DNA from 3 places in the Chroococcidiopsis sp. [FACHB-1243] genome. Region 3 is predicted to be linked to each of the others. Evidence: predicted binding sites of a transcription regulator. Region 3 holds the regulator's gene; each other region holds the start of a gene.
The links. Region 3 encodes HrcA, which represses chaperone genes, less so after heat shock. Its sites were predicted from a motif close to TTAGCACTCNNNANTNNNGAGTGCTAA; they were not measured.

Region 1: a site for HrcA is predicted at 3,825-3,851, ahead of groES (co-chaperone GroES). Genes of this name have one in related genera too.
Region 2: a site for HrcA is predicted at 3,432-3,458, ahead of groL (chaperonin GroEL). Genes of this name have one in related genera too.

What each region holds. Positions count from the first base shown of each region.
Region 1 covers NZ_JACJQX010000020.1:47,655-55,774, forward strand. The annotation lists gene folB (dihydroneopterin aldolase) at 1-168, shown strand, start outside; gene H6G17_RS16130 (DUF3891 family protein) at 219-1,004, opposite strand; gene H6G17_RS16135 (dihydrofolate reductase family protein) at 1,022-1,546, opposite strand; gene groL (chaperonin GroEL) at 1,750-3,390, opposite strand; gene groES (co-chaperone GroES) at 3,496-3,807, opposite strand; gene H6G17_RS16150 (ferredoxin) at 3,996-4,433, shown strand; gene H6G17_RS16155 (response regulator transcription factor) at 4,946-5,593, shown strand; gene H6G17_RS16160 (pentapeptide repeat-containing protein) at 5,875-6,924, shown strand; gene H6G17_RS16165 (DUF72 domain-containing protein) at 6,962-7,813, shown strand.
Region 2 covers NZ_JACJQX010000001.1:196,447-204,566, reverse strand. The annotation lists gene H6G17_RS00930 (DUF2993 domain-containing protein) at 1-16, shown strand, start outside; gene H6G17_RS00925 (hypothetical protein) at 94-249, opposite strand; gene purU (formyltetrahydrofolate deformylase) at 409-1,263, opposite strand; gene H6G17_RS00915 (hypothetical protein) at 1,737-2,030, shown strand; gene trxA (thioredoxin) at 2,137-2,454, opposite strand; gene fabG (3-oxoacyl-[acyl-carrier-protein] reductase) at 2,610-3,374, shown strand; gene groL (chaperonin GroEL) at 3,492-5,165, shown strand; gene selD (selenide, water dikinase SelD) at 5,214-7,601, opposite strand; gene H6G17_RS00890 (DMT family transporter) at 7,676-8,120, opposite strand, start outside.
Region 3 covers NZ_JACJQX010000006.1:136,537-144,656, reverse strand. The annotation lists gene H6G17_RS06615 (sugar ABC transporter substrate-binding protein) at 1-40, shown strand, start outside; gene H6G17_RS06610 (folylpolyglutamate synthase/dihydrofolate synthase family protein) at 71-1,366, opposite strand; gene H6G17_RS06605 (hypothetical protein) at 1,546-1,779, shown strand; gene hrcA (heat-inducible transcriptional repressor HrcA) at 1,861-2,949, opposite strand; gene H6G17_RS06595 (rhodanese-like domain-containing protein) at 3,406-3,750, opposite strand; gene H6G17_RS06590 (DUF3352 domain-containing protein) at 3,835-5,580, shown strand; gene H6G17_RS06585 (Uma2 family endonuclease) at 5,715-6,374, opposite strand; gene H6G17_RS06580 (DUF2358 domain-containing protein) at 6,410-6,790, opposite strand; gene H6G17_RS06575 (hypothetical protein) at 6,790-7,359, opposite strand; gene H6G17_RS06570 (HEAT repeat domain-containing protein) at 7,475-8,120, opposite strand, start outside.

The sequences.
Region 1 (8,120 bases), on a different contig from region 3:
ACTTCTAAGTTCGCATTAGTTGAAAAATTAGCAACTGCGATCGCAGAATCTATTTTAGCAGTGAAGGGGATAGAACAAGTTAAAGTAAAATTATCTAAACCCGCCGCACCCATACCAGATTTTAGCGGCAAAATTTCAATTGAAATTACGAGAAATGCTCTAGAATAATTTTCAATTTAATGTAGAGACTTTACATGTAAAGTCTCTACAGAACGTTGCTACATTGGAATCAAAACAGTAGACATATTTACCCATTCTGGATTTGCTAAAGCTTGTCGCATTTGAGTTTCATCTGTAAAGCGATCGCGTAACACTCGCCCATCATAATTGAGTTTCACTTCATCTCGTTCAAATGCCCAAGGTTCAACTTTAATTTTGTCAAAATTATCATCTACAGGAATTAGAGTCAGAGTCGTTTCCCCAGATGCAGTAGGAATATCATGAAATTGCCTTTCTTCTTGCAGTCCCATACATAAAGCAAGCGATAATAAATCCCAAATAGCTACTAATTTGCGATTGCGTTGAATCACTTCTGGAGTTGCATGATTTGCATAGTAAGAGTCATTCTGTAAATAATTAACGAGTTGTTTTTGATAAGCATATTCTTGCTGTAAATATTCTTCTACTAACTGAGTAGATTCAGGTGAATTTTTCCATTTTCGGAAGCGTTCAAACAATCCCGTACCGTGAAGCGAAACCAATAACGCTGCATATCTACCGTAAGACGAAGTTAAATGCTTAACACCAGACCAAATCTTAACCGAGATTTCTGAAGGGAGTTCCATAAAATTATGAGGATAACCCGTCTGGAGATTTAAAGTCGGTTCGTTTTCCCAAAAGACCCAACCAATATCGTGTATCGCCGCACCAAGACAAACTTCTGCTTTTGGTGCGAAAGTGCCAAAATCTTGATTTCCCCAAGCCTGTGCCAGACAACCCGCAATCCAAGCATGAGTTGGTTGTGCGATCGTAATTATTCCTGCTGGCATTTGGCGGTGTAACATATTATCCTGTTCGTGACTTAATTTTTATAGTGAAGTTCTACAACACCATGAGGGGAGAATTTTTCTCTAACCCTAACTAGGTTGAGCTTGAGTTCTGGTAGCGACTGGTAAAGAGATATTCCTGCTCCTAAAATAACTGGGATGATGAAAATGAAGTATTCATCAACTAATTCCTTTTGAATAAATGGAGATGCAGCTTTTCCACCCCCCATTAACCACACTCGTTGATATCCTCTTTTACTTGCATCCTCTACAATTTCTTCCACACTTTTCATAAAAACTATATCAGTGCGTACCGTTGATAAATTTCGACTAGTTAAGACATAGGAAAGCTTTCCTGGATACGCCCAATCTCCAAATCCTAAAATCTGCTCGTAGGTAGTAGAACCCATGACTATAGCATCAATTGAGTTATAGAATTTAATGTAATCTTCATCTTTATATAATTCTTCAGGCGAAGGTAACAACCAATCAAGACTTCCATCCGAGCGGGCTATGTATCCATCAATGCTTGTTGCAACGTAAAGAATAAATTTTGTCATTTTTATCTCTTGCGGCTTTTATTAACTCAATTTTAATTGCACCGTCCACAATAGATCTGACTTGAAAAAGGTAGACGCTCGGTAGGAGTACGCAGCTATGCGCTTCTACAAAATTCATGCTTATAAAAAAACAGCCACCTCCCCAAGGAAAGCAGCTGTATTCTTTACAATAAAGGTAGACAAAAGCCCACCTCTAACAGACTTTAGTAATCGAAATCTCCGCCACCCATACCAGCTCCAGCACCAGCAGGAGCGCCATCTTTTGGTTCTGGCTTATCAACCACGATACACTCAGTGGTCAGCACCATACCAGCGATAGAAGCAGCATTTTGCAGCGCGGAACGAGTCACTTTAGCAGGATCGACAATACCAGCGCTAAACATATCGACGTACTCGTTTTTAGCAGCGTCGAAGCCGATATTAAAATCTTTTTCCTTGACGCGCTCGGCGATGACCGCACCGTTTTGACCTGCGTTTTCAGCAATCCGCTTCAGGGGAGACGTTAGAGCGCGAGCTACAATTGATGCACCGATTAATTCTTCACCCTTGAGGCTGCTACTTGCCCACTGTTCCAACTGTGGAGCTAGGTGAGCCAAGGTTGTACCACCACCAGGAACGATCCCTTCTTCTACGGCTGCTTTGGTAGCGTTAATCGCGTCTTCCAGGCGTAGTTTGCGGTCTTTCATTTCGGTTTCAGTTGCAGCACCGACTTTGACCACAGCAACGCCACCAGCTAGTTTAGCTAAGCGCTCTTGTAGCTTTTCTCTGTCGTAGGAAGACTCTGTTTCGTCCATTTGACGACGGATTTGTTCGCAACGAGCCTTAACAGCTTGTTCGTTACCTTCAGCGACAATGGTGGTGTTGTCTTTGGTAATGGTGATCCGGCGTGCTTTACCGAGCATGTCTAGCTTGGTGTTATCCAGCTTCAGACCAGCATCTTCAGTAATCAATTGACCACCAGTGAGGATAGCGATATCTTCCAGCATAGCCTTGCGGCGATCGCCAAACCCAGGAGCCTTGACCGCAGCTACGTTGAGTACGCCACGCAGACGGTTAACTACCAAGGTTGCTAGAGCTTCTTTTTCAATATCTTCTGCTAAAATCAGCAGCGGACGACCAGAACGAGCGACTTGCTCTAGAACCGGGACTAAATCTTGTACCAAAGCGATTTTCTTGTCGGTAATCAAGATGAAAGGTTCGTCTAGAACAGCTTCCATCCGCTCGGGATCGGTGGCAAAGTAGGGAGAGATGTAACCTTTGTCAAAGCGCATCCCTTCGGTGATCTCCAGTTCGGTTGTCATGGACTTCCCTTCTTCTAGGGAAATGACACCTTCTTTACCAACTTTATCCATCGCCTCGGCGATCATGCTGCCAACTTCTTCATCGTTACCAGCAGAGATCGAACCAACTTGAGCGATCGCTTTAGAATCTTCTACAGGACGAGCGTGTTCGGCAATTTTTTCGACTAGGAAGTTAGCTGCTTTATCGATCCCGCGCTTGAGGGAAATTGCATTTGCACCCGCAGCAACGTTACGCAAGCCTTCTTTAACAATGGCATGAGCTAATACGGTTGCAGTGGTTGTACCATCACCCGCAGCGTCATTGGTTTTAGAAGCAGCTTGACGAATTAGAGATACACCAGTGTTTTCTACGTGATCTTCTAATTCAATTTCTTTAGCGATGGTTACGCCATCATTGACGATCTGCGGTGCGCCAAACTTTTTCTCTAGCACCACGTTACGACCCTTTGGACCCAGCGTAACGGCTACCGCTTCAGCTAGAATGTCCATACCCCGTTCTAGGGCGCGACGAGCGTTTTCGTTGTAAATAATGCGCTTTGCCATAGTTGCCTAAATTTCTCTTGCTTGTGAGTTCCCAAATTTGCTTTAACTGTCATTTGTCATCGGTCATTTGTCATTTGCGAATGAGGGATGACGGACGACGAATGACTATGAAACAACTGCTAAAATGTCTTTCTCGGACAACAGCACATACTCCTCTGTACCTAGTTTTACGTCTGTGCCAGCGTACTTAGAGTAAAGAACTTTGTCTCCAACCTTAACTTCTAATTCTTGGCGAGAACCATCATCATTACGCTTACCAGGACCAATGGCGACGATTTCACCAACTTGGGGTTTTTCTTTAGCAGTGTCGGGCAAGTACAAACCGCCAGCGGTTTTCTCTTCTGAGGCGCTGACCTTGACAAATACGCGATCGCCTAGTGGCTTAACTGTAGAAACGCTTAAAGATACTGCTGCCATACAAATTCCTCGCCTTGTTAGCACTCTCAACTCCTGAGTGCTAATTTAGCCAAAAGATAGAGATCATGGCAACAAATCCAATTGTACGGGTTTCCGAACTAGAGAGTCGGGGGACAAGGGGGACAAGGAGGACAAGGGGACAAGGAGATAAGAGAGAATAATCACAAATGACAAATGACAAATGACAAATGACCAACAACGAAACTTGTAAACCAAAAGATGATGAAGCTTTGGCTGTTTGCGTCCAGGCTTTAGGTTTACCGCAAATTCAACGCCATGTTTTTATTTGTGCCGACCAGACTTTACCGCAGTGCTGTTCTAAGGAAGCTAGTTTAGAATCTTGGGATTACTTGAAAAAACGCCTCAAACAATTAAAACTCGATAAACCAACGAGCGATCGCCCCAGTTGTATCTTTCGCACGAAGGCTAACTGCTTGCGCGTTTGTACTAATGGTCCAATTCTCGTAGTCTATCCCGATGGGGTTTGGTATCGTCAGGCAACTCCCGAAGTTATCGAACGGATTATCCAAGAACATCTCATCGGCAACAAAATTGTACGCGAATATGCCTTTCTCGTTCATCCTCTTCCAGAACCGAGATCGATCGCGATCGCAGATGACAACTAGTGCAGCATCAGAGAAGTCAATAGAATTGGCAAATAACTTGGCAAAATAACAGAAAAGCTATCAGTTCTTTTGCACGAAACCCCATCTCATCACAATTTATTAAGGATAGTTACAAAGAATATTTGATTTAGCAAACAAAATTGACTGACTTTTCTCAGTACAAATTTTGGCGTTTGCTCCTACTTTAGTGGGTTTTACTGATTTCTTCAAATAAAGACAGGTATATTTTGTTATTGTATCAGGTTTTATACGACAACGCCGAAAAAAGAATATATAATGATATCGCCTAAGTTATACCAAATAGGGCGTATCATTAGGTGTCCGTACTAAGACTGAAATCTTTGCAGTTGCAGTGCAGCACTAAAGCTATAAATCTTCTTTGAAGATTAAAATGGCTTTCCGACTACAATTCAGCGAGACCGAGGTCAGCAAAATACCACCAAACCGATAAATTGCAAGAGAAACTGCTATTGAAAAGTTCGACTGACTCAATTGTGGCGAGTAAGCGCAGCATGAAGGAAACTAGCGTAAAAGAGCACAAGCGACTGCTATTAATAGATGATGACCCCAACCTCATATTACTCGTCAAGGATTACCTAGAATTCCGAGGCTATGAGGTCATCACCGCAGAAAACGGGCGAGAGGCTTTAGAAGTTCTGGAGCAGGAAATTCCAGATATGATTATCTGTGACGTGATGATGCCAGAAATGGATGGCTATCAGTTTGTCAATCAGGTAAGACAGGACGAACGCACCAGTTGGATTCCGATTCTATTTCTTTCTGCCAAGGGTCAAAGCCAAGACAAAATCAAAGGTTTAAACATCGGTGCTGATGTCTACATGGTCAAACCATTCGAGCCAGAGGAACTAGTGGCTCAAGTGGAAGCTTCTCTCAAACAAGCTTATCGCCAGAGACAACAATCAGGTGGCAACGGCGAAAACGAGACAAAAATTCAAGTTCCTTTTGACGTGCATCTGACGCAAACAGAGCTAAAAGTCGTGCAATATGTGGCGAGAGGTCTAGCTAATCGCGACATTGCCGAAGAACTGAATGTGAGTCAGCGGACAGTTGAAAGCCATGTGTCTAATATGCTTGGTAAAACGGGATTGCACAATCGTACTGAGCTAGCACGTTGGGCAATTGAAAATCAAATGGCATGACTCGACATGGAAAATTGGAGGCTGGAGACTGGGGAATTCAAGAAAAAATGTAGCGGATTATGGCAAGAATAACTATATAGTTGAATCAGCACGACTGGCTGATGCCGTATAGATTAAATCCTGCTGCCATCTGCCTCCTGCTTTCTTGCGCTAGTGTTGTCTCAGTAGTGATAAGTTTAGTTTAAGTTTCTTATTAGGCGATCGCCTAAAAGAAGGTAGCGAATACGCAATTAGCTGCCTATCATGGGTAATACCAAGCTAGTGAGGATGCGGCAGTAGTAATGTTAGACCTGAACCACTGCTACAGAGTACTTGGATTAGAGCCTGGAGCCTCCCTGGAAGAAATCAACCAGGCGTATAAGGACTTGGCTTTTATTTGGCATCCCGATCGCATCCCGAAAGAGAATCAGCGGTTGCAGCAAAAAGCGCAAGAAAAATTAAAAGAAATTAATCAAGCGCGAGAGCAATTGCGGCTCATTCAAACTCGCTCCGGCAAATTTACTCCCGCGCAGCCTAAACCAGAGTCACGGAGTAGAACTAAACAGTCGCAGGCTCATTCTCAGTCTCATTACTACTCAGCGTCACAATCGCGCCAGCAAAGTTATTCGCAGTCGAGCAGCAATAATTCTCAGTCATATTACGATTCAACGGCGCGATCGCGTCAACAGGCAAGTTCGCAGTCGAACGGCAATAATTCGCAATCTAGCTACAAACAACCGTCGCAATCGCACTACGACTCTACTCAGTCGCACCAGCAGGCAAATTCGCAATCTAGCTATAAGCAACCGTACCAGTCAGATTACTACTCAGCTTCACAGTCAAGTTACAAGCAGCAATCACCTCCCTCAAGCTATTACTCAGAATCGCAATCGCCCCAACAGAGCAGTTCTCAATCTTACTATTCTGCTTCTAAGTCGCCCCAGCAAGCCACTGCTTCATCTTCCCAGCAGCCCTACCGTCCTCACTATCCCGATATGACTGGAGCCGATTTACGGGGTGCTGAGTTGAAAGAAAAAGATTTATCAGGGAGAAACTTGAGCAAAGCTAACTTAAGTAAAGCCGATCTGAGCGATTCTTTTCTGCACAAAGTTAATTTACAAGAAGCAAATCTGTCTCAAGCAAATTTATTTCGTGCCAACTTATTAGGCGCAAATTTAACTTCAGCCAATTTACAGGAAGCCAATTTAATTGGTGCTGACTTGAGTGGAGCAGATTTAAGTAAAGCTAATTTAAAAGGAGCCAAAGTAGGCACAAAAGACCGAATTATGGTCAAATTAACCGGAGCAATTTTAACTGGAGCAATTATGCCCGATGGCTCAGTTCATCAGTAAAAAATCCTTTTAGTTTTTGACTTTTAACTTTTAACTTTTGACTTTTCATCTTGGCTGTGCTGTTTGGTCGTATAAAGGTTGGGTAGGCGATTTTTATCCGACTGGAAGCCGTGCGACAGAATTTTTACGTTTATACAGCCAACGTCTCACAACTGTTGAAGGAAACACCACCTTTTACGCTATCCCTGATGCCGATACTGTAGCGCGCTGGGCAGCAGAAACACCACCAGAATTTAAATTTTGCCTCAAGTTACCGCGAGATATTACCCATCAAGGCTTGCTAGAACCACATATTCCCGATGCTTTGAGTTTCATAGCACGAATGCAGGGTTTAAGCGATCGCTTGGGACCAATTTTTGCTCAACTCCCGCCACGATATAGTCCAGAAGCAATAGAAGACTTAACAATATTCTTAAACGCTTTGAGAGAAAAAACGTCGCTGGCTTTAGAGGTACGTCATCCAAGTTGGTTTCAAGAGCCTCACGCTAGTCAACTAACAACGCTTCTGAAACAATTAGGGATAGGTAGAGTTTTACTCGATAGCCGTCCGATATACGATGCACCAGACGATCCGCAGATTCACTCCGAACGCCGCAAACCTAAGTTACCAGTAGAATTTAGTATCACCGCGCCGTTTAGCTTAGTTCGTTTTATCAGCCACCCAAAATGGGAGTTAAATCAGCTGTTTCTTGAGGAATGGGTTGATTTTATCGATCGCAATTTACGCCAAGGAACCCACATTTATTTCTTCGTTCATTGTCCCACAGAAGAGCGATCGCCGCACAATGCTCGTTCTTTTCACCAGTTATTGACACAAAAAGGGGTTGTGGTTCCGCCGCTTCCCTGGAACGATTTGCAGCCATTTCCTCAGCAACTCAGCTTGTTCTAGATCGACTTTCATCCGTCAGAAAGAGTGCGATTGGATTTGTTTGTCTTTAATGTAGGGATAAGTCATATTAAGTTCGTTGCAATAACCAGAGTATTGCAAGGGTGGGTTTACCAGAATTCATTCTGACGGTATTTACGAGCGATTAACCGAACACAATATCAGAGATTTTTTCTTAGATTGGATAAAGTTTTGATTGTGTTTCATGCATGAGCCGAAGGCGAAGCGTTAGATGCAGAGGCACAAAGAAGAAAGCAAAAACAATTTTTTTACTACAGTTCAGTTTTAGTAGTTCAATTTAGTAAGTAGG
Region 2 (8,120 bases), on a different contig from region 3:
TCAGAATTTAATTTAATAGGACACAATGCAAATTAATCTATTTCCATTGTAGAGACGTTACATGTAACGTCTCTACAATGGAAACATTCAATATTAACTATTAACCGTTAATTCTGTTTGTCCATACTTACTCAAAATCTTGCGGTAAGTAGCAATTATGCTAGGAATATAGCGCCACCAGGTTGCTATAACAGCTACACTAAAAGTAGAAACAAAGCCGAAGGTGAAGAATTTTTCTAGAATTGACATAGAAATTGCCTTTGTAGATGGAAAAAATATTAGAAAAGTCTTAAGAACTGAATTGATTGTAGATTTTATATCTTAAAATCATCCTCTGTAAAAATACTGTACTTGTATTTTTATCGGTTAGAGCAGCTTTTCATGGTAGTCTACGCATAATCCCTTTCACTACTCAAACACCACAGTCTTATTCCCGTAAATTAAGACACGGTGTTGTAAATGCGATCGCACGGCTCTAGCTAAAACGACTCGTTCCAAATCTTTACCTTTACGAATCAGGTCGCTGACCTCATCTCGGTGGCTGATGCGGACGACATCTTGTTCGATAATTGGTCCAGCATCGAGTTCTGATGTTACGTAATGAGCGGTAGCACCGATAATTTTAACCCCGCGTTCGTAAGCTTTCTGGTATGGATTTGCGCCTACAAAAGCAGGAAGGAACGAATGGTGAATGTTAATTGCTTGAGGAAATCGGGTAATAAATGCGGGACTGAGAATTTGCATATATTTTGCCAGAACGATGAGATCGATGTCGTACTGGTGCAAAAGTTCTAACTGTTTTTCCTCTTGAGCCGCTTTGTTATCTTTGTTAACGGAAATATAGTAATAATCTATACCAAATTGTTTTGCCACCCATTCTAAATCGGCATGATTGCTAATAATCAGGGGAATTTCTGCGGCATACTCTTTTGCCTGTTGTCGGAGAATTAAATCGAATAAGCAATGTTCTTGCCGACTCACCCAAATAGCAAGGCGCGGGATGGTGTCGGAAAAGTGTAGTTGCCATTGAGCCTCTAAAGGCTGCGCGATCGCGCCAAAGGCAGGCGCAATTAGCTCTCGCGGTAGATGAAAACCCTCTAATTGCCATTCAATTCGGGTTAGAAACAAACCAGCAGCAAAGTCTGTATGCTGATCGGCATGGATAATGTTACCACCATTGGCATAGATAAAATTAGCAATTTTTGCTACTAATCCTTGTCGGTCGGGACAAGAAACGAGTAGAGTTGCTGTCAGTCTATTCATATTACTTAACCTTCGCTTGATGTATAAGAAAACCTTTATAAACTGTCTTCTATCTTCAGTACGAACGTAGTATTAGATATATCGAGTTTGAATTTCATTGTCTCTGATAACTGCCTCTGTATTGTCCGCAAGCTAAAAGTGTGAAATAATACATAAACAAGATCGGGAATTGCTGGAAGCGCGTGTGAGGGTATACGAGCATTCATAGCACTAGTCTGGAATAACTTTTTGGGCTGGCGTATTTTATTGTCAGAGTCTTTTGTGGCTTGAAAGCGAGTTACTAGCAAGGTGCGGTGCTACGGATAAATGTCGATTAGTTGAGGCTTTCAAGTCAGATTGTTACAGGGTGTTCGGGCTACATAGCGCTCAAAAGAGCGTGTTAACGAGAACTTCGTCGATCGCGCTGCTGATTTGGGGTAGCTGCTGAATTCTTTTCCGACTCAACCTGTTTTTAGAAAATGACTTTTTAGAAAATGATGCTACAAACAATTATTACTGCTGGGGCGACTTTCTATATTACAATCGCGGCTTGTCTGTTTACTCAGTGGGCAGACATCATGCAGCGAGACCTTGGCAAACACTCTCAATTACTTCTACTCAGAATATTTTTAGTCATAGTCACTCTTTTTTGGCCAATTATCGTACCCATTGCTTATCTAGAATTGTTAACTAAAGTTAAGAAAGACAAAGAAAAGATGAGTTGGTTGGCGGAGCGATCGCCTGAAAGTTTTTCAGCGACAACCGCTGACGATTCATTGCTGTCATAACTGATATCATTACCGTTATCATAATTGTCATCATTGCTAATAAAATAGCTTTTTCCTACAGTAAAAGCCCGCATTTGCGGGCTTTTTATTGAATGAAATATTTTGACTAAATTAGAGCTTGTAAATGTTCGATTAAATTAGGTGCTGGTACTACGCCCTCAATGCGATCGACTGGTTGACCCTGCTTAAATAGTACTAATGTTGGCAAGGCATGAATTTGATATTGACTGGCGAGTTGTGGATATTTATCAGTATCGATTTTCACAATACGGATTTTAGATTTGAGACGCTCGTTTACTTGTTCTAAAATTGGAGCCATCATCTGGCAAGGACCGCACCATGCAGCGTAAAAATCTACCAGTACAGGCACATCCGCACCAGAAAGCATTTCAGCAAAATTATTGAACTGCTGTTTAGTAGTCATGAGATTTAACTCAGTTTTTTTACTGTTATATCTTAATTATTGTGGTTGGTAATGGGTAATGGGTCACTGATAACTGGCAACTGTTGATAAGATGGTTAGCGCGGTGGTTTAAGTGCGATCGCTAAGTGAGAGTATCTACGCAAGAGTCATTGTTTATGGAAGTATTGCCAGAGGATTTACAACGGTTACGCCAACAAGTCGCAATCGTTACCGGGGCTTCGCGAGGAATTGGACGGGCGATCGCTTTGAGTTTAGCCGCAGAAGGGGCGAACGTTGTTGTAAACTACGCGAGTTCTAGTTCCGCTGCTAAAGAAGTGGTAGAAGAAATTGAGGCGGCGGGGGGTAGTGCGATCGCAATTCCGGCTGATGTCTCAGATGCGGCTCAAGTAGATACTCTGGTTAATACTATTGTAGAAAAATGGCAGCGAATTGATGTTTTGGTAAACAATGCTGGTATTACCCGCGATACATTGTTATTGCGAATGAAACCGGAAGACTGGCAAGCAGTCATCGACCTCAATCTTACAGGCGTATTCCTTTGTACCAAAGCTGTCAGCAAAATCATGCTCAAACAACGCAGCGGGCGCATCATTAATATTGCTTCTGTAGCCGGACAAATGGGCAATCCCGGTCAAGCGAACTATAGCGCAGCAAAAGCTGGGGCGATCGGATTTACTAAAACCGTTGCGAAAGAACTTGCCTCCCGTGGCATTATCGTCAATGCTGTTGCCCCTGGTTTTATCACCACTGACATGACCAGTAACATTGATTCTGAAGATATTCTGAAATATATTCCCTTGAGTCGCTACGGCAAACCCGAAGAAGTTGCTGGTATGGTGCGCTTTCTCGCCGCCGATCCTGCGGCTGGATACATTACAGGTCAAGTCTTCAACGTCGATGGTGGCATGGTTATGGCTTAAGAGCGATTAGCGTTTAGCAATTAGCTGTGAGCTAATTGCTAAACGCCAGTAGTTTCATTAGCACTCAACTCAAGAGAGTGCTAAATTGACTAATGGAAGCTTGAGGAAACGAAGCGTATGTCAAAAATCGTTGCGTTTGATGATGAATCGCGGCGGGCATTGGAACGGGGTGTGAATGCCCTTGCCGATGCCGTGAAAATTACCCTGGGTCCAAAAGGTCGCAACGTCCTGTTAGAGAAAAAATACGGTGCGCCTCAGATTGTAAATGATGGGATTACCGTAGCTAAAGAAATTGAGTTGGAAGACCCCCTAGAAAATACTGGGGCGCGTCTGATTCAGGAAGTTGCATCGAAAACCAAAGATGTTGCTGGAGATGGTACGACGACGGCGACGGTTCTCGCCCAAGCGATGATTCGTGAGGGATTGAAGAACGTAGCAGCGGGTGCTAATCCAGTGGCGCTGCGTCACGGAATAGAGAAGACCGTTGCCAAGCTGGTAGAAGAAATTGCTGCTGTCGCCAAACCAGTCGAAGGAAATGCGATCGCCTCTGTGGCGACTGTCTCGGCTGGAAACGATGAAGAAGTCGGGGCGATGATCGCTGAGGCAATGGAACGAGTCACCAAAGACGGTGTGATTACCGTTGAGGAATCCAAGTCTCTCACAACCGATTTAGACGTGGTAGAAGGGATGCAGTTGGATCGAGGTTATATTTCTCCCTACTTCATCACCGACAACGAGCGGATGGTAGCAGAGTTTGAGAATCCTCGCCTGTTGATTACAGACAAGAAAATTAGCACGATTCAAGATTTGATTTCGATTTTAGAAAAAGTCGCTCGTGCTGGACAACCTTTGATTATTATTGCTGAGGATGTCGATGGAGAAGCTTTAGCAACTTTGGTTGTGAATAAAGCTCGTGGCGTGTTGAGCGTCTGCGCGATTAAAGCCCCAGGATTTGGCGATCGCCGTAAAGAAATGTTGCGCGATATTGCCGTACTGACTGGCGGTCAGTTGATTTCGGAAGAAATCGGCTTGAGCTTGGATACCGCTTCTCTGGAGATGATGGGTGTCGCTCGTAAAGTCATCATCGACAAAGAATCTACCACAATCGTCGCCGAAGGCGAAAATAAAGCTGATGTGGAAAAGCGCATCAGTCAAATTCGCAAACAACTAGCAGAATCTGACTCCGACTACGACAAAGAGAAACTGCAAGAGCGAATTGCCAAGCTGGCTGGTGGTGTTGCAGTCATTAAAGTTGGTGCAGCTACCGAAACCGAACTTAAAGACCGCAAACTGCGAATTGAAGACGCGCTGAACGCGACTAAAGCCGCAGTCGAAGAAGGTATCGTCCCTGGTGGTGGTACGACCTTAATCCACTTAGCGAAGAAGGTGGACGAATTCAAAGCCAGCCTGCAAGACGAAGAAAAAGTTGCCGCTGAAATCATTGCTAGAGCGCTGGAAGCTCCCTTACGCCAAATGGCAGACAATGCAGGGGCTGAAGGCTCTGTCGTGGTTGAAAGAGTGCGGGAAACCGATTTCAACGTTGGTTACAATGCGGCAACTGGCGAGTTTGAAGATCTGATTGCTGCTGGCATTCTCGATCCTGCTAAGGTCGTGCGTTCGGCATTACAAAATGCTGGTTCGATTGCTGGTATGGTGTTAACGACCGAAGCCCTAGTCGTTGAAAAGCCAGAGAAGAAAGCTGCTGCTCCTGACATGGGCGGTATGGGCGGCATGGGCGGCATGGGCGGCATGGGTGGTATGGGCGGTATGGGTGGCATGGGTATGATGTAATATCGTCCGCGTGTATGACCCTCGTAGGGTGCGTTACAATAACGCACCCTACCGCTCGGATAAATTGATGGGTTGGCGATCGCCCTCTAAATCTACTATCTTGCCAATAATGCAACTTTGTGTATAACCTAAACTGTGTAGGTTATTTAAACATTGACTGGCTTGCTCTGCTGGAATTGATGCTAGTAAACCGCCCGATGTCTGCGGATCGAATAAGAGAGAGTACCGAGCAGACTGGCTGACGGATTCCGAACGAGCGATGTTTAGATCGGTAATAAAATGAGCAATGCGTAAATTTTCCGCTTGCAGCGAACTGACAATCCCTTTTTGTAATGTAGCGATCGCACCTTCTAGAGCGGGAATTGCGGCTAAATTTAAAACTACAGCCACTTGGGAAGCTCGAACCATTTCATACAAATGTCCGGCAAGTCCAAAACCTGTAACATCAGTACAAGCAGTGGCTCCATGTGCCATCAAACAAGCAGCTGCGACTTGATTCGATCGCAACATTGATATTATGGAGCGATCGATCCAATCTCCTTTAGCTTCCCGTTGCATCTCGGCAGCAAAAAGGGTTCCCGTACCGAGGGCTTTTGTTAAAATTAGCACTTGTCCTGACAGCATCCCACCTTTGCGGAGAAGTTTATCGGGGTGGACTAAACCGTTACAAGATAATCCAAATTCTAATTCAGCTCCTTGAGTGGTATGTCCGCCTACCAAAGGTGTCTGTGCATCAGATAGCACTTTGACTGCACCGGATAGTAACTGATAAAGAGTTTCTTCTATTTTAGATTCTAAAGCATAGGGAATAGTTGCGATCGCCAATGCACTTTGAGGTGTCGCACCCATTGCAAAAATATCGCTGAGGCAATGGTTGGCAGTAATTTGTCCAAAAATATACGGATCGTTGATGAGACTGCGGAAATGATCTATGGTGTGTACCATCCACAAACCTCCTGGTACTTCCACCACCGCCGCATCGTCAGGAGCATCTAGCCCGATAATAATATCTTGGCGATCGCACCAGTTAGTACTATCCTGCTTGATTTGATTGAGTACCCTTTCTAAAACTGTGGTGCTAACCTTAGAACCGCAGCCAGCGCAAGGCATTTTTTGGGAGTTGGTAGTTGCTTCCTTGTCTCCCTTGTCTCCCCTGTCTCCCTTGTCCTCCATTTGCGGTAAATTGCTAAACCGTTCCATAAATTTGCGATCGATCGCATCTTTCCAGCGCCACAGCCAGCCAGTAGCGCCAAAACCAAATTTTCCCCATGCCGCGATCGCTTTGCCGTCTCCCGTACCGATTAAGCTTAAATATTGTTTCTGTGGTTTGTAAGGCTGTAAAGATCGCTCTAATATTGCCCATTGCAGGTTTTTAAATAAAGGTTTACCCTGACGCACGGCAAATACTCCAGCTTTAGGACGGGGATAATTTACCACTGAGGCAATATCACCCGCTGCAAATACATCTGGATGAGAAATCGATTGCAATGCATCGTTGACGAGAATAAAACCGCGTTCGTCAGTGGCGATTCCGGCGGCTTGCAGCCAATCGGGTGCGGAGGCTTGCGTTACCCAGAAGATGCGATCGCATTCTACTTGCAATCCAGATTCACATTTGATGGTGTAGGGTGTAGGGGCGCACGGCTGTGCGCCCGTACGGGAGTCGGGAGTCGGGAAAGATTTGACTTGAATTTCACAAACGGTTTCTTTTAGATGCAATTGAATTCCTTTGTGAATTAAAATCTCTTGACAGCGATGCCGTACCCAGGAATTATAATTCGGCATCAATTCATCACCGCGCTGGAATAGATGAATTTCTAGATCTCGATCTTCCCTCTCCTCCCTGAATAAGCGAGAAGACTTAGCCCCCCTTTTTAAGGGAGGTTGGGGGGATCTTATAGACTGCAAATGACCCTGCATTGCCATTGCTAACTCGACTCCGCCAGCACCTCCACCGACAATTCCCAGGCGCAATGTAGAGACGTTACATGTAACGTCTCTACACAAGTCATACCAATGTTGCAGAAACTGCGCTACTGGTTTCGCTGGAATCGCGTACTCTGCTGCACCAGGTACGGAAATTTGAGCCGGAGTGCTGCCAATATCAACAGAAAGTAGATCGTAGGCTACAGGCGGACGATTGGCACAAATAACTTTTCGATTAACTAAATCTAATCCAACAACACGATCGCGATAAAATTGCACCCGAGCAAATTGGGCTAAACGTCGTAGATCGATGTGGCATTCTTCATGAGTGTAAAATCCGGCAACGTGACCGGGTAACATTCCCGAATAGGGGGTATCTGACGCTTCTGTAATCAATGTAACTCGAATACCTGGTATCGGTTTCATACCCAGCATTCTCAGAACAATAGCATGGCTGTGACCGCCGCCAATCAGGACTAAATCTTTAGTAACGAGTTGCGATCGCTGCATTCACTCTCAAAATAAAATATCTCTCATATTGATTCTGACAAATTAGTCGAGGTGAAGGCGGAACGCGATCGCCATTATTTCTGCTGTTTTGGATTAATGACTAACCAAACGCTCAGTAAAATTGTTATCAATCCAAAAATTAAGCCAGAATTCACGGGTTCGCCGAGGAAAACATTGCCAAATAACAGACTGAAAACAGGAATTAAAAAAGCAACGGTTATTGCTCCAGTCGCGCCGATATTGGAAATTAGTTGAAAGTAGAGTGGATAGGCAATGGCAGTACACGCGATCGCCAGTACGACGACTGCAAAAATAACTTCGAGCGAGGGAAGTGTTTGAGGAAAAGTTGCAACAGCAACCGGCATCAGCAAAATACTCGAACTAGTTAACTGTCCGAAGGCAGTTTCAGCAACTCGGTCGTGTATAAATCTGCGACGGGCATATACAGCAGCAATACCATAGGAGAGGGCGGCAATTAAAGCTGATATTCCTCCAAAAATGACTGGAGGTGATAGCGGT
Region 3 (8,120 bases):
GGATGCTGCGAAAGAATGGGATGCTAAGGCTGGAAAATAACGGATTGTAGGGGCGCGCAGCTGTGCGCCCCTACCCAGCAAGGCGTAAAAAATATCCAACCAAATACAACGAACCACATAGAATCATTAAATTTGATGATTTTGTCGCCGCTTCTAATCCAGCAAAGAGATCTGGATAAGTGTGACACGTAGCTAGTTGAGGACATTCACCTGCTAGCTTTGCTAGTGTTTCAGGATCGGCAGTACTATGGTCTGGAACAGGGACGAGATGTAACTCATCCTTGGGGCGCAATAAGGCGCGAAAAATATCTGCATGGTCTTTAGTAGATAGCATCCCCATCACCCAACAAACAGGTTGTTCTAGGGTATCGACATATTGACGTAAAGCTTGCGCCGCCGCTGGATTGTGCGCCCCATCAATCAGGAGTCTACGTCCTTGCCAAGTCGTCCATTGCAAACGCCCCAACCATTTTGCTTTTCCCATCCCATTTGCGATCGCCTCAGCCGAAATTTTCCACCCTTGCTGCTGCAATATTTGTAAAGCTGCAATTGCCAAAGCTGAATTCATCAGTTGGATGTCTCCTAACAAAGGCAAAGGATATTTGATGTAGTTGGTAGTTGGTAGTTGGTGCATCTTCAATTCCGAATTCCGAATTCCGAATTCCGAATTCCGAAATTCTGCCCAACCTGGTTCAATCTGACGCGAGGGTAGGGGAAAGACAACGGGACATCCAAGTTCTTCGATCCGCGATCGCACGACGGTTTCTGCTTCTGGTGGTAATTGTCCGATGACTGCGGGACAGTTGGGTTTGAGAATTCCTGCTTTTTCTCGGGCAATATCTGCTACGGTTGGTCCTAGCTGCTGCCAGTGTTCGCGACTGATGGAAGTAATCACCGTCACTAAGGGGCGATCGCAAACGTTGGTAGCATCTAATCTTCCCCCTAAACCAACTTCTATGACTGCAATATCTACTTGGACTTGGGCAAAGTACAACCAAGCCGCAGCAGTAATAATTTCAAATTGAGTTGGGGTTTCCTCGTCTGGCGGAATTGCTTGCTGGACTTGTAGCAATATTTGCTGTAGCGTTTCTGGTGCGATCGGTTGTTCGTCTAAACAAATACGTTCCGTCCAATCTACTAAATGAGGCGAAGTATAGCGCCCGACTCGATAGCCTGCTTCTTTGAGGACGGCAGAAAGGTAAGCGCAGACAGATCCTTTGCCGTTCGTCCCTGCTACGTGAATGACTGGAACTTGCTGTTGAGGATTGCCCAAATTAGCCAGCAGTTTTTGAATTCGTTCTAAACCGAGATGTACGCCGAAGCGTTGATATGGTTTCAGAATAGAGTTAATGTTTTTGTCGGTCATTTGTCATTGGTCATTTGTCGTTAGTTAATTGCAGCCATTCTCCCTTGTCCCCCTTGTCCTCCGACTCCCGACTCCCGATTCCCGACTCCCGAATTCATCCACTTTTTGACAGATGCAGTTCCTATTTCGGTAAGTAAGGTGGTTATTAGTTACGATTTTGAATTTCGGAGGGTAAATCTATGACTGCTACTGGAAGTGAAAGAGCAATGAGCAATTTAGAATATGATTTGCTCACAGCGTTACATCATAAGGCTGAAGCTGTCAAAGCATATGAAACATACATCAATGACGCTCAGTCAATGGATTCTCAACCTTGTGTAGAGTTGTTCCAAAAATTACGCGAACAAGATAGACAGCAAGCGCAAGAGATCCGGCAACATTTGCAAGAAGTGATGCAAAAAGGCAAGATGTAGAATAGTCATTTGTCATTTGTCATTGGTCAAAAAGTTGTGTGTAAAACGCTTTTGACTTCTGACTTTTGACTTCTGACTTCGCTAGTTGCTTAATGCATCAGACAGATAATCAGCAGCAGCTTCGACTATGGCGATCGCAGTTTCGTAATCTAAGCGGGTTGGTCCTAAGACTCCCACGCTGCCCACGGGAACTGTACCGCGTCGATAGGTAGATGAAATCAGGGTACAACCACGAATAGGTTCGAGCGTATTTTCCGAGCCGATCCGAATTGTAACTCGCCGCCTGGAGTTGGAATCTAATTCTGGTTCCTCAAAAATAAAAGGTAGCAGCTGCTGCTGTTCTTCTTCTAATAAATGTAGAATTGTTTGAACTTGCTGCAATTCAGCAAACTCAGGTTGACGCAAGACTTCGGATACACCTCGGATAGTAATTTGCGTGCTAGTTGGGAGTGGCTGAGTCCGCCGACAAATATCTGCAAATACAGTTTTTAAGCGATCGCCATATTGTTGAAATTCGCAGTCTAATTGATTCCAGTCAAGTGATGCTAATTCATACAGCGATCGCCCGCGCAGTTGGCTATTGAGGAAGTTGGAGAGTATTTGTAGCTCTCTTTCTATAACTTCTGGTTCTGATTCTAAGACTATTTCCGCTTCTGAAGTTGGCAAATCTAACAAGACTGATTGGGTTTCATAAGTATCTGTCACCACGATCAACATTATCCGCCCTGACTCGATTTGAATCAGTTGAATGTGGCGTAACCGTGCCATGTTAGCGCTGGGCATGGTAATTAAAGTAATGCAACCACTTACCTTAGCTAGAATCTGCGCTGCACCTCTTAATAAAGCTTCCAAGCTCCAATCTTCCCACTTTAATTGCTCTTGGAGTAGCTGTTCTACCTGTCGTCCCCAGACATCGGAAGGAGTTATGAGGCGATCGACATAAATCCGATAGCCAGAGTCAGAGGGAATTCTTCCCGCCGAGGTGTGAGGTTGATAAAGTAAACCAGCTTTTTCTAGCACTCCCATCGCGTTACGAATGGTTGCAGAACTCACGCCGAGGTTATATTCTTCCAATAAAGCTTTGGAACCCACGGGTTCGGCAGTGGCAATGTAATGTCGTACCGTTGCCCAAAGTATATGCTGTTGGCGATCGTTTAGCTGCACTTGCATAGGTGAAATGAGAATAGTGAGATGAGAAGCGAATTTAAGAAATGTAAATGCAATCTGTAGATTTTTTTAATTTTTAGTTATTCAAGATAGCAAAAAAGATAGACCGTGTTAAATAAATACAAAGTTATATTTCGATTGTGCCTCAACTCCTACACGGTTTTAGCTATTTCTCAGGTAAAGATACCCTGAGTCTACATAAAACTTACTGTCTGTCAATATATACATGTTAAATCTTATGACCTACATCCGGCAGAGTTAAAACTACCTAGACAAATTCGACCGGAGCAATCCTCTGTGTAGCTTCGGCAACCCTAAATTTAATATAGACTGTACTTTTGCTTAAAATTAAAAATTGTTTGGTAGCAATTATTACTGAACGCTGTTGGGGATGGGGAACGGGGAACAGTGAGTCGTTAAGGGTTGTTGGTCACTGGTCACTGGTCACTGATAACTGTCCTAGTATCTAGGAATAGATGGATCGATCGCAGCAGAGTAAGCATCAATTCCCCCTGCTAAATTTCTAAGATTTGTAAAACCTTGACGGCTCAACCACTGACACATTTGAGCCGAACGAATACCGTGGTGGCACATGACTATGGTTTTTGCTTGAGGATCGAAGCGTGTGGGGATAGAATCAGCCCAATCAGCAAATTGGCTCAAGGGTAGAACTTCAAACCCGTCAATATAAGCGATCGCGACTTCATCCGGTTCGCGCACGTCGATCAATTGCAATTGCTCTCTAGCATCAGAACTTAACATCTGAGCCAGTTCTTCTACACTAATTTGGTTAAAAGGATTCATAATGAGGGGCTGTGGGTTAGGGACGGTGACCAGTGACCAGTGACCAGTGACCAATGACGATTAGCAAGACAGTTGTAAATTATCATGAAGCGAAGCTTATTTTTTTCTGCCATAGCAACTGCTGTGGTAGTGCTGCTACTAATTGGCGTTGGCGGTTTTTATTGGATTAATGCCCAAAGTCCTCTCAGCTTACTACGAGGTGGTACGACAAATACACCAGCAGCAGCGATATTTGTGCCTAAGCAAGCACCTGCAATGGTATCTTTGCTAGTCAATCCAGAAAAACTAGAGTCTTTGCGGCAATTGGCAGCGCGTCCGAGCGATCGCAGGCAGTCGCGTCAAGAACTAGAACGCTTTAAGTCTAGTTTACTAGCTAGTAGCAGTCTCGACTATCGCCAAGATATTCAACCTTGGTTGGGGGAAGAAGTTACTTTGGCTTTGACGAGTCCAGATATCGATCGTGATGCGACAAATGGCAATCAGCCAGGATATTTAATGGTATTAACTAGCAGAAATTCGGTTAAAAGTAGAGAATTTTTACAATTATTATTTTCCCAACGGGCGATCGCAGGTAGAGATTTAGTTTCAGAAACTTATCAAGGTGTTAATATTTTCTCCGATCGCAATCGGGTAAATGTAGGGGCGCACAGCCGTGCGCCCCTACAAGAACAAATCTCTCTTGTCGGCGCAGCAGTGGGCGATCGCTTTATTTTATTTGCCAATCATCCTAAAGTATTGCGAGAAGCAATTAATAACGTCCAAGCACCCGATCTGAGTTTGAATGATTCTGCTCAATATCAACACGCATTAAGTTTATTACCTACTGAGCGAATTGGCGTAATCTTTCTCAATTTGCCTCAAGTGACAACTTTGTTGGGGAAAGAACCGCAAGAACAAATTTATGACAGTCAAATTATTGCCTTAAAATTGAATCCACAAGGAATTGTCGCAGAAACCTCAATAACTGCTAATCAGACAGAACTCGCTCCTGCTGGTAAAATGCTGTCTGAACCCGTGCAAGCATTACAATATTTACCTACAACAACCAATTTAGCGATCGCGGGTTTAGATTTGAGCCATTTACAAAATACTAACTTAAATCAATTATGGAGACAAATTACAACTGTCCTATCTGGTTCTAGTAATGATGCAATTTCGCGCTCGATCGCTCAACCTTTAGCTAAATTACAAGATAGTTGGGGTATAGATATTTCGCAAGATATTTTTAGCTGGGTGCAAGGGGAATATGCTTTAGGAATGCTGCCCCAAAAAGATGCTAGTACGAGTGCTGATTGGATTTTTATTGCCGAGAAGTCTGAAGGGACAGATTTAGCGATCGATCGCTTCAATACAATTGCTGAAAATCGAGGTTTGAGCATTACACCTCTATTTTCAAACGAGCAAAAAATCTATGCTTGGATGCAGGTAAATCCAGTTCCATCTAGTCCATCCGAGCTAGGCGATCGCTCGTTACTCACTCTTAAAGCTAAAGTCCAAGGCGTTTATACTACCATAGATAAATACGAAATTTTCACTTCTTCAGTTGCAGCAATGGAGGCAGCTTTAAAAGCAGCAAAAACCAACTCTTTATTGAAAAGTTCTCAGTTTCAATCTGCCATAAAAGCTATTCCTCAGCCAAATCAGGGTTATCTATATTTGAATTTACCTAGAAGTAGAGAAATTTTAGAGCGGCAATTACCATTAGTTAAACTATTAGAAGTGGCAGCAAAACCGTTTTTTGACAAAACACAATCGATTACTGTAAGTAGTTATGGCGATCGCACTGATGTGCTTCAGGGTAGTATTGTTTTGCGCTTAGGCTCGAATTAATGTCTTATCTTGTTTGCAGCAAGGAATTATTGAGGCAAAAGAACTATGCAGATTCCTACTTGGCACTACAATGACTTACAACAAGTTGGGGTTGATTTTAAAGATTAGGCAGGGGTTGCAGCTTTCGATCGCAATCAAACTTCTTCTACAGTAGCAGCAGAGCGATCGCTTGTGGCGCAATTAGGTATTTCTCGCGGACATACAGTTATCGATTTGGGTGCGGGTTTCGTCTCAAATTTGACTTGGCGATAAAGTGCAGTTATGGGTAAAGATAAACCCACACTTGTCAAAGCGATCGTATCTTCTGTTGCGTAAGGATAAAGCACCCACAAACCTTGTTCGTTGCGCCGAAAACACTCTACACCAATTTGTTCGGAATCGATTAAAACATATTCCTGCAAAGTTTCCAACTGACGATATCGAGCAAACTTACCACCGCGATCGTATGCTTCTGTAGAAGGGGAAAGCACTTCAACAATTAAACAAGGGTGTTGAACGATTGAATTAAATTCCCGATCTCTCAGATCGCAGGTAACGACAACATCGGGATAACAATAACTATTAGCAGTAGCAACTTGTACTTTCACATCTGAAATGTACACCTCACAATCACTTTGAACTAGATGACTATCTAAAGTAGTGACTAAGTTTAAAGCAATACGATTATGGGGTTTTGTTCCCCCAGCCATGGCAAAAACTTCGCCGTCGATATACTCGTGGCGCAGTTGTTGCATAGGTTCCCATTCTAAATACTCTTGCGGTGACATCAATCGTAATTGTGGACTAGTAATCATAAGCTTTACTCCGTTAATCAGTTACCCATTACCCATTACCCATTACCGAAATGCTGTTTCACCACATCTAATCGCGAACAGTTCCAGTAATCGATATGGGAATCAATTAATCCTTGGGGATTGAGGTGTAACTCACTCCAGCCAGGAATCGCAATGCGAGGTTTCCAGGGGAGGGGAGTATTCCAACTCAACGTCCATTCTGTCTTGATAGTGTCCCCTTCCTGGCGAATGTCATGCAAATCCATCTTGACTGCAATAAACCAGGTGTTGATGAAATTAATCATCAGTTTGTATCGCTCGACACCGCGAAAACGGTTGAGGGGCTCTTGAAAAAAGACATCTGAAGCATAGATGCTATATGTCTGGTTGTCTGGGAATCTTTGGTAATCTTGCCGGAGGATTTGAATAATATCCATTATGGTTCTACTTCCAACCACAACCTTTCTAACTGATATTTCCATGCTGCCATGACTTGCTCCCGCGACTCCGCTCCTTGTTGTAAGTCGCCTAGCAATCCCTCGTCGTACATTCTGCTCAGATTTTGCAGGGTAGCTTCTAGAGATTGTCCTTGCTGCTTTTGCGCTGTGACGATTTGCCGTAGTTTCGTTTCTACCAACTGGTTAAATACATTTGTTAACCCCGCTTGATTTAAGGAAATTAAGCGCGCGATCGCCTCGGTAAAATCTGCCGTACTCAAACTTTCACGACTGTGCTGAAAGACTCCCCACACGACTCCTTGATGTAAGGCGTAGCGCACTTCCTGAGTTTCGTCAAAGTTAGCTTCGAGTAACTGTTCCAAAAACGGTTGAGCTGCCTGCGCCGATAAAATTGGTAATAATACTCGCAGCCAAGAGCGATCGTCTGATAGCAGTACTAACAGGCGAAATTCCGGTGTTTCGATTTGCCAGGAACCAGGAGCGATCGCTTGTACGGGTGCAGAATGAAATAAATCTGTTAGGGTGTTGGCAATTTCTTCGGGTGTCATGAATTGCTAATACTATCGTCCTTATACGAGTAGTTTAGCTAATCAGTTGTCAGTGTAGAGACGTTACATGTAACGTCTCTACAAAGTTGTCAGTCCATTTCCGATTTCCACTCGTTTATACAGCCTGGATCTGTGACGGTGATTTTTGAGCGATGCCAGCACGTTGACTCAGTTCTTCAGTCACAAAGCTAGGAACTTTTACTGTTGCCTGTAAAGCCATGCAGCAGTCTCGTACAGATAATAAAAATCTCTTCATCGCCACGCAATCGGGAACGGTGTCTACTCGCGCCAAAAACTTGCGCCAGTTGTTTTCATTGTCGCAGCATAATTCTACGAGATATTGGCTAGCTAGATATTCTGCTAACAGATCGTGAGTAAAGCGCACTTTATCTTGTGCCTTACCGATCGCTTGCAGCAAACCGAGATTCTGCTCTAAATGTTCTAGGTAAATTTTAGCGGTATCGTATCCTGCGATCGCCCCAATCTCACTGAGTAATTGTTCGCGTTTGACTGCGGCTGGCTGAAATGTCTGTTTGATACATTCCCAGGCGATCGCTTTGGCATATTTTTGCACGCTATTTGCTTCTAACAACGGCACATCAGTAGGTTTGCTTGCAGAATTAGATTGAGCGAGTGCCTGCTGCTGCATCTGAGGGTCGAGCGTTTGGGTAGCAAACCAAGCATTCAGCACTCTGGGATGATAGTGGAAAAAACCAACTAAAACTAACCAGTTAATTGGCAATTTCATTCTGCCAGAAAAA